Regions from separate parts of the Alkalihalophilus pseudofirmus genome, predicted to be linked through region 2. Evidence: riboswitches for the same ligand, from Rfam matches in the RefSeq annotation. Region 2 holds a riboswitch; each other region holds the start of a gene.
The links. Region 2 has a riboswitch for S-adenosylmethionine ahead of PQ478_RS18455 (methionine ABC transporter ATP-binding protein). Riboswitches for the same ligand answer to the same signal wherever they lie in the genome.
Positions count from the first base shown of each region.

Region 1 (3,278 bases), 1.3 Mb from region 2:
TGCAATACTTGAAGCCATCAATAACAAAATGATAAAAGACCAGATAAGAAGGCCTCGTTCCTTTAAGCGGAGAAATAAAAATAAGATAAATCCTCCGATCGCATATGTTATCAGAATATCTCCATCCCAAATCAAAAGGTAATGGGCTAACCCAGCGAAAAGCAGAATGAACATTCTTCTATAATATACGGTTCCAAATCGGAGTTCGCGTTGTTCAAGCCTCTCTTTCAAAAGGGCCATCCCGTAACCGAATAAAAATGAAAATAAGGTATAAAAGCTTGCTGTGGCAAAGAATAAGGTCGCACTCTCAGCAACTCGGTCAATTGTACCTAATGGGTAATAATCATGCAGCCCTGGAATCAAGAAAAGACCGTATTGAAAATGCAGGCTGTTAGCAAGTAAAATCCCGAGTAATGCGAGCCCGCGCATCATATCAAGGGAGGCAATCCGTTCATTGTCTTGGATTGAGGTAGCTCGTGTGTTCATCTCAAACCTCCTGTGTAAAATTGGAATCATAGTAACTTACTCATTGTAAAATATTTCTATTACTCTCACAAGACACAATTCTTTCTCCAGCTAAATAGATCATGTAAACTATTTAATAAATCAGAAAAAAGGGTGATTCTTATGAAAAATGAAATGACAGAGCTCTTGCAAAGCCACCGTTCGATTCGTGCCTTTACTAGTGAAAAAGTAAGTAAAGGGATGATAGAGGAAATCATCGAGTCCGGCAGGTGGGCGCCTACTTCCCATCACGTTCAAGCTTACAGTATTGTTGTCGTCACAGATCAGCAGAAAAAAGATACATTAAGTGAGCTGTGCGGCAGCCAGAAGTATGTCGCTGATTGCCCAGTATTTTTCGTCATTTGTGCAGATTATAACCGTCTAAAAAAGGCTAGCGACAAACATGGGGCTCCTCTTGAAGTTAGAGGCATCGAACAAGTTCTTGTAGGAGCAGTTGATGCAGCCCTTGTAGCTGAAAATATGCTTATTGCTGCAAGGTCCTATGGTCTTGGCGGAGTGATGATCGGCGGCATTCGAAACCTTCCGGACCAAGTAAGTGAGCTTCTCGATCTTCCTGATTATACATTTCCTGTAATGGGATTATGTATCGGTTATCCTGATCAAAACCCTGCTCAAAAGCCACGGCTGCCAAAGGCTGGTGCTGTTCATTATGAGACCTATCAACACGATCAAATCACATCATCTCTTGATCAATATGATGAAGAAATGAAGCAATATTATTCAGAGCGGACAAACGGAACAAGGAAAACTACGTGGACTGAGATGATGGCAGCTCACCACTCTACACCAAAGCGTGCACATCTCGACCAGTTTCTAAAAAATCAAGGATTTTTACATTCTGACACAAAAGATTGACAAATCGTTAACAATTCTGTAAACTCTCATTCATAAAGAGTAAATACATAATGTGTAGCGCTTTCACAGAGTGTTAGACAAAATGAATAATCATCACTTATCCAGAGTGACCGAGGGAACAGGCCCGACGACGTCCAGCAACCGCCGCAAGGAAAGGTGCTCCTTCCTGCAGAATCATTGTATTCTGAAAGATAAGCGAATTGTCTTATTCAGACAAGAGCCTTTTCAGAATATGGAAAGGCTCTTTTTTTATTTTTTAGTTAATAAATAGGTAGAAAATATAGAGGTGACAAACATGAAAACATTTGAATCATCTAGAGCTATGGAGAGGCTCCCAAGTCAATTTTTTGCAAAACTCGTTAAAAAGGTGAATGAAGTGAAGAGACATAGTGATGATGTGATTAATCTCGGGCAAGGCAATCCGGATCAGCCGACACCTGCACATATCGTTGAGAAATTAAAAGAAGCAGCTGACAATCCAATGCATCATAAATATGCTCCTTTTGCAGGCCATACGTTTCTAAAGGAAGCTGTCGCTGAATATTACCATCGTGAATACGGAGTAGAAATAGATGCACAAACAGAAGTGGCTGTACTGGGCGGGGCTAAAACAGGTCTAATTGAGCTTAGTCAGTGCTTGTTAGATCCTGAAGATCTTGCCCTCGTACCAGATCCTGGATACCCTGATTACTGGTCAGGGGTTGAGCTTGCCGGAGCAAAGATGCACATGATGCCTCTGTTACAAGAATTGGATTTTCATCCCGACTTTACAACACTTAAAGAAGAAACACTTGAACAGGCTAAATTAATGTTCTTGAATTACCCTAATAACCCAACTGGCGCGATTGCTACACCAGCTTTGTTTCAAGATGCAATTGAACTTGGCCAAAAGCATGATCTATGTATTGTTCATGATTTTGCTTATGGGGCGATTGGTTTTGAAGGAAAGAAACCTCTTAGCTTCTTGCAATTAAAAGGAGCAAAAGATGTTGGTGTAGAAGTGATGACGTTATCCAAAACATACAATATGGCAGGTTGGAGAGTCGGGTTTGTTGTTGGAAACAAAAGCGTGGTGAGTGCAATTGAAAAGCTTCAGGATCACTTATTTTGCAGTATTTTTGGAGGGATTCAAGAAGCGGCTGCTCATGCGCTCTTATCAGAGCAACAGTGTGTAGAGGATCTTGTAGCCACATATGAGGCCCGCCGTAACGTACTAGTTGAAGCAGCACATAAAGCAGGGTGGGAAGCAGAAGCGCCGCTTGGTTCGTTCTTTGCATGGTTCCCTGTCCCAAAAGACTATACATCAGAAGAATTTGCCGATATTCTTCTTAAAGAAGCAAGAGTTGTGGTCGCTCCTGGGGTCGGGTTTGGTAAATACGGAGAAGGATATGTTCGCATAGGGCTGCTTGCAGATGAAGACACATTAAGAGAGGCAATGGAGCGTATCGGGGCTCTTCGGCTCTTTGACAAATAAAAGGTAATAAGACAAACAATCTCTCACATAAAACATATAGAGTTACTATATGTGAAATAGGAGGGATTGTTTTGTTTACTCGCTATAATCGCTTAGCTATTGAACTCCCTAAGCCAAAGGCTCCTGATGCCAATGCCGCTGCTGCTGTACAGGAACTTCTTGGCGGGAAATTTGGGGAGATGTCGACGTTAAATAACTACTTATTTCAGTCATTTAACTTCCGGAACAAAAAGAAGCTGAAACCGTTTTTTGATTTAGTCGCTAGTATTACAGCTGAAGAGCTTGGTCATGTTGAACTGGTCTCAAACACGATTAACTTAATGATTGAAGGGACGACATTCCCAGGAGACCCGAATATTGCACCGATGCAGGCAGCTACTGACAAGCGGAATACAGCCCATTTTATTCAAACGGCACAAACGTC
Region 1 covers NZ_CP117835.1:670,890-674,167, forward strand. The annotation lists gene PQ478_RS03465 (DUF418 domain-containing protein) at 1-486, opposite strand, end outside; gene nfsA (oxygen-insensitive NADPH nitroreductase) at 628-1,380, shown strand; SAM riboswitch class I at 1,475-1,578, shown strand; gene PQ478_RS03475 (pyridoxal phosphate-dependent aminotransferase) at 1,676-2,854, shown strand; gene PQ478_RS03480 (manganese catalase family protein) at 2,926-3,278, shown strand, end outside.
Region 1: another riboswitch for S-adenosylmethionine. It lies ahead of PQ478_RS03475 (pyridoxal phosphate-dependent aminotransferase); the one in region 2 lies ahead of PQ478_RS18455 (methionine ABC transporter ATP-binding protein).

Region 2 (3,278 bases):
ATAATCGAAATGTGCGTTTGTTTCTTTTAGCCTCTGTCCTAGCTAATATTGGGATGGGGATTTTTATGGTCATTTATAATTATTATATACGTGAGTTAGGCTATGTTGATCAAGTCAACGGCAGAGTCATTGCGATGCAGGCTATGGCTAGTGCGATTGCACTTTTGCCTGCTGGCTTGTTGAGTGATAAGATCGGCCGAAAAAAAGTCATCTTGTTTGGAGCCGTTTTTGCAGCCGTCAGTCTTTTACTAAGAGGGGTGCTGACAGCTGAAACACTTCTATTAGCAACTGCTTTTATGACAGGACTTTTTATGGCGTTTATCCAAGTATCTTCTATTCCACTCCTTGCGGAAAATTCATCTGAAAAAGAACGGGTGCACCTGTTCAGCTTTAACTTTGCTCTTATTATGGTAGCAAACGTAATCGGAAACACATTAGGCGGGACGATGTCTGATTTATTTCATAATGTATTTGGCCTCGCCATGTTAACAAGTGTACGAATCACCTTGTTGTTTGGGGCAGCATTATTTTTTATAGCGTTAATTCCAATTTTAAAGATTCGTGAGGAACAAAAAGTCCGCAAAGAGAAAACAGGAGCAAGCTCTCTAGGGAAGTTATTTACGACACATCGTTCCAGTCTGAAAGTGATCGGACTTTTCGCTGTAGCTAACTTATTGATTGGCTTTGGATCTGGTCTCGTTATCCCTTACCTGAATCTCTATTTTACCGACCGCTTTGATGTAAGTTATTCGGTTGTCGGTATTATTCTCTCTTTAGGCCAGGCAATGACGGCGATTGCGCTAATGATCGGTCCAAGTGTCGTGCGAAGAGTGGGTGAAGTAAAAGCGGTGGTCATTTTGCAGCTGTCCTCCTTGCCGTTTCTTCTATTAACTGCCTACACAGAAATATTGTGGGTTGCTGTTATAGGTTTCTTATTTAGGCAGGCATTAATGAATGCAGGGAATCCAATCCAGATGGCATTGATGATGCGGAAGGTAGATGACTCGATGAAAGGTCTTGCTAACTCAGTGGGCCAGATGGTGTTCCAGCTTGGCTGGGCGGTAATGGGTCCTGTTTCAACTACCCTTGTAATGATTCATGGTTCCTACTACGGGTATGCGTATGTATTCACGATCACAGCAAGCCTTTATCTCATCGGTTCGGTCTACTTTTTTCTAGTATTTAGGGAGAAAAAAGCAACGGAAATATCTTCTTCAAATGTTTCGGCATAAAATCGTTGACAGCTAAAAAACCCGCGTGCTATGATGCATTCATGTAAAAGCGAACGACAACAACTTTATATCTCTTATCGCGAGAGGTGGAGGGACTGGCCCGATGAAACCCAGCAACCACTAAGTCATATGTTGACCTAGAAGGTGCTAATTCCTGCAAAGCATGAGCTTTGGTAGATGAGAGAAGGGATAATGAATTTACGCCTTTCTGTTCATCATAAACAGAAGGGCTTTTTTATTGTGTATGAGTTTGTCGTACGTTAGAGTTAGGAGATCCTCATCCTTTCATGCTTTACTAAATAACTTCAGTAAAGCTTATAACGTGGTTTGGGATTTATAGAGAAAGTAGGGAGTAATTAATGATTTCACTTCGATCGATTCGTAAACGATTTGAAACGAAGAATGGCACCGTTCATGCCGTCGATGGCGTTGATTTAAATATCGGCGAGGGGGAGATATTCGGTGTGATTGGATATAGCGGCGCAGGTAAAAGTACGTTAATTCGTATGTTAAATATGCTTGAGCGTCCAACAGAAGGAGAGGTTGTTGTAGCTGGCAAAAAGCTTTCAGCACTCTCAACAAAAGAATTAAGAAAAGCCCGTCAAGAAATCGGGATGATTTTCCAGCATTTTAATTTGCTTTGGTCGCGTACGGTGCGAGATAATATCGCGTTTCCTCTTGAAATTGCAGGTGTGCCAAAAGCCAAACGTGAACAACGGGTGAATGAGTTAATTGAGCTAGTAGGGCTTAAAGGACGCGGAGACAGCTATCCATCGCAATTGAGCGGCGGACAAAAACAGCGTGTCGGTATTGCACGTGCGCTTGCTAACAATCCTAAGGTGCTGTTATGTGATGAAGCAACATCCGCACTAGATCCTAAGACGACAGATTCGATTTTGGACTTGCTCGTTGATATTAATCAAAAGTTAGGCTTAACGATCGTGCTGATCACACATGAAATGCACGTCATTCGTAAAATTTGTCATCAAGTGGCTGTGATGGAAGCCGGTAAAGTAGTTGAGCAGGGACCGGTGCTAGAAGTATTCCGTAAGCCAAAAGAAGAGATGACGAAGGAATTTGTTAAGCAAATTACAGAGCCTGAAGAAACGACAGATGCGATTAAGCAATTACTCGCAGATCACCCTGAAGGTAAAATTGTTCAGTTAACCTTCGTCGGTGAAGAGGCGGAAAGCCCATTAATTACGCAGCTGATTCGCTCATTTGATATTGAAGTAAATATTGTGCAAGGAAAGATCACGAAGATCCAAGAAGGGTCATACGGGACGTTATTTGTTGCTTTACATGGAGAGACTGATGAAGTCGAGCGCGCGATTGCCTTTATCCGCAGCAAGAAAGTGGAAGTGGAGGTGATCACGTATGAATGATCAATTTTTAGCTGATGTGAAATGGGACCGCTTATGGGATGCGACGATTGAAACGCTCTATATGACGTCTATTTCTGTCTTTGCTACATTTGTACTTGGCCTCATTTTAGGATTAGTTCTTTATCTGACAGCCAAAGGGAATCTATGGGAGAATTATCTTGTTAACGTGGTGGCAAGCTTTATCGTTAATATTTTTAGATCAATCCCATTTATCATATTAATTGTTTTATTAATTCCATTTACAAGGGCCCTGACAGGTTCGATGCTTGGGGCAAATGCAGCGCTTCCTGCATTAATCATTGGAGCTGCCCCGTTCTATGCGCGTATGGTGGAGATTGCCCTGCGTGAGATCGATAAAGGGGTTATTGAAGCGTCACAATCAATGGGAGCGAGCAACTGGACAATCATTCGGAAAGTTTTAATTCCTGAATCCTTGCCAGCACTTATTTCTGGAATCACCGTTACAGCGATTGCACTTGTCAGCTATACAGCGATGGCAGGGGTCATTGGTGCAGGCGGTCTGGGCCATTTCGCGTACCTAGAAGGATTCCAGCGCAATAACAGCGAGATTACTTTGGTAGCAACAATCGCAATTCTATTGGTCGTTTTTGTGATCCAGTGGATTGGTGATTATTTTACAAATAAAACAGATAAACGGTAG
Region 2 covers NZ_CP117835.1:3,490,242-3,493,519, reverse strand. The annotation lists gene PQ478_RS18460 (MFS transporter) at 1-1,232, shown strand, start outside; SAM riboswitch class I at 1,304-1,416, shown strand; gene PQ478_RS18455 (methionine ABC transporter ATP-binding protein) at 1,592-2,617, shown strand; gene PQ478_RS18450 (methionine ABC transporter permease) at 2,610-3,278, shown strand.

Region 3 (3,278 bases), 1.9 Mb from region 2:
AATAAACCTAAATCAAAGCCAGCAGGACCAAAAAAAGCAAATTCCGGATCAATCACTTTTGTTTCTTCTGCAGTTACAAACACACTCCCTGTGTGGAGATCCCCGTGAATGAGAGCTTCTGATTTTGTAAGAAATGTATATTTGAGTTTGGCAGCTTCTAGCTTAAGCTCTTCGTTTTTCCATAGTTCAATCACAGTATCTTTCAAATGATCTTCGAAGTTATTTGTATCATGATCAAAGAAAGGATCTGTGAACACGAGATCTTCTGTGATTTTACAAAGCTCAGGATTTGTAAATCTAACTGAGATTTCTTTTATCTCTTGCTGGCTTTCACCAAAAGGAGAGGAATGAAAGATCGTTTTTGCTAGATATGTCCCAATATGCCTGCCAAGATTAGGGTAGGTCTCACCATCAATTAGTCCTTTTCTTAAGATAGTATAGTCAGATAAATCTTCCATGATAGTGATAGCTAAGTCATCATCAGTATGTATCACGTTAGGAACCAATGATGGGACAGTTTCTGCAGCTTTTTGTAAGGCTTCTGCTTCAATTTTTGCTCGTCTTAAAGTGAGGGGCCAGCTTTCCCCTACCACTTTTGCATAAGGTAGTGCTTGTTTGATAATGAGAGATTGTCCGCTTAGTGAGTCGCTCAAGTGAAATACATAATTAAGATTACCATCACCAATCTCTTTGCATAGAAGAAGAGAAGGTGCAGGGAAGAGGCCGAGCTTCTGATTAAGCTTTTCGATGTAGGCGATAGCCGTTTCTTCTGTTAATGGTTCATAACTTGCCGTGGCAATGCTTGTACTCATTAGATCATCTCCTAAAATAATAAAAATAAAAAACCTCTTTTCTGATCGAAAAGAGGTGGATGTATGATCGCATCTCTCTTATCTCTCAGACAAAGTCTGTTGGATGTAGCACCGTGCCTTTGGTTGATTCAAAACATTTGATTCAAAACATTTGATTCAAACCTATTGATTTAAACCTATTGATTTAAACCAATGAAATCAAACATTAGAAAGGTCGGTTGCTGGGCGTCATAGGGCCAATTCCCTCAGCCTACTCGTAATAAGAGTGGAATATGAAGTTTTTGGAAAATTGTAAGATCACTTGATGAAAACTATAAAACAAGTAACTCCATTTCGTCAATATTTTTTTAAAATAAATAATTTTCAAATTTGAATAAAATAATTATTGACAAGTTAACTTAGTAGCTGTCATGATAGTAACAATAAATTGATTGTTCAGTTTATTTGGCTGGAATTTTTAAAATTTAAGTAAGTTTAATTATAATTTTATACCAATCTCTTATCAAGAGCAGGCGGAGGGACAAGCCCAGTGAAGCCCGGCAACCGGTTTGAAAAACACGGTGCTAATTCTTGCAGCGATTATTAGCTGATAGATAAGAGGGAGCTTAAACTATACAAACCTCTCCCTCTTTAGGAAGAGGTTTTTTTGTTTACTATTCATGCAGGGGGTCTAAAAATGACAGTTATCGCTCAGTATTTAGTTCATGATCAAAATGGTGAATTTGAAAAAAAAGCAGAAAAAATTGCAATAGGATTAACGGTTGGTTCATGGACGGATCTGCCAGAACTTGAAAAAGCACAACTGCTTGCTCATAAAGGTGAGGTTGTTGAAGTGAGGGAAATTGAGGAATCGGCAGATGGAGTCAGAAGAGGGTTAATTAGTATTTCTTTTCCTGCTGCTAACTACAGCTTTGATCTGCCGGCTATTCTTACAACGACCTTTGGCAAACTATCTTTAGATGGCTCAATCAAACTGATCGATCTACATTTCAGCAATGAAATTCAACGCCATTTCAAAGGACCGCGTTTTGGTATTCAAGGGGTGAGAGAATTAACAGGTGCTTATGATCGTCCATTGGTGATGAGTATATTTAAGGCAGCTATTGGAAGGTCACTCGACTCGCTTCATGAGCAAATGCTTCATCAAGCGTTAGGCGGGGTTGATTTAGTGAAAGACGATGAAATTCTATTTGAAAATGAATTAACTCCACTTGAACAAAGAGTTCCGGTTGGGCTTGCGGCGATTGCTGAAGCAGCAGAAGAAACTGGAAATCGGCCTTTATATGCTGTGAATTTAACGGGAAAGACATTTGAGTTGAAAGAGCGGGCAAAAACAGCGATTGAACTCGGAGCACCGGCCTTACTGTTTAACGTATTTACATACGGACTCGATGTTCTTCAAGGGTTAAGAGAAGACCCGGAAATTGATGTGCCGATCTTAGCACATCCAGCCTTTTCAGGGGCTATAACCTCTTCTACTAGATACGGGGTGAGCAATCCATTACTTTTAGGGAAATTACTACGTATGGTTGGTGCAGACCTAGTCTTATTCCCGTCACCTTATGGCAGTGTAGCGATGCCTAAACAAGAAACATTACAAATCGCTCAAGCTTTGCGAACAGCAGATGAGCCATACGCGCAAGCATTTCCTGTCCCATCAGCAGGCATTCACCCAGGTATGACAGCGCAATTAATTGAAGATTTTGGAATTGATACTGTCATTAATGCAGGCGGAGGCATTCATGGTCATCCAGATGGAGCGAGCGCAGGCGGTGCGGCTTTTAGAGAAGCTATAGATGGTGTTCTTTCTGGCCAGACATTAGAAGAGAAGGCGGAATCAAGTTTAAACTTGAGAAAGGCACTAGATACGTGGGGGCTCGTAAAAGTATGAAGAAACCGATTATTTTCTGTGACTTTGACGGGACCATTACAGAATCAGACAACATTATTGCTCTAATGAAGCAGTTTGCCCCTCCTGAATGGGAAGAGATCAAAGATCAGATTTTAAATCAAACCATTACGATACAAGAAGGTGTCGGGAAATTATTCTCCTATATTCCCTCTTCTAAAAAGCAAGACATGCTTGAGTTTCTCAGGGAGAACGCACACTATCGGGATGGTTTTGCTTCCCTGTTAACTTATGCGAATGAAAACGATATCCCGTTTTACATAGTGAGCGGAGGCGTTGATTTTTTTGTTTATCCAATGCTTGCAGAATTTGATGTGCCTTTAGAGCAGATCTATTGTAATAAAGCCGATTTTTCAGGTGAGAAAATCCTGATTAAATGGCCGCATTCTTGTGATACGCATTGCAATAATGGGTGCGGCTGCTGCAAACCAAGTATTATACGATCATTCGATGAGACATTGCATGAGTGTATTGTCATTGGCGATTCAATAACTGATCTTGAAGCAGCAAAGTTAGCAGACTTAGTTTTTGCGCGAGACTATCTAAAGGAAAAATGC
Region 3 covers NZ_CP117835.1:1,324,320-1,327,597, forward strand. The annotation lists gene mtnK (S-methyl-5-thioribose kinase) at 1-812, opposite strand, end outside; SAM riboswitch class I at 888-1,078, opposite strand; SAM riboswitch class I at 1,309-1,412, shown strand; gene PQ478_RS06830 (2,3-diketo-5-methylthiopentyl-1-phosphate enolase) at 1,489-2,703, shown strand; gene PQ478_RS06835 (2-hydroxy-3-keto-5-methylthiopentenyl-1-phosphate phosphatase) at 2,700-3,278, shown strand, end outside.
Region 3: another riboswitch for S-adenosylmethionine. It lies ahead of PQ478_RS06830 (2,3-diketo-5-methylthiopentyl-1-phosphate enolase); the one in region 2 lies ahead of PQ478_RS18455 (methionine ABC transporter ATP-binding protein).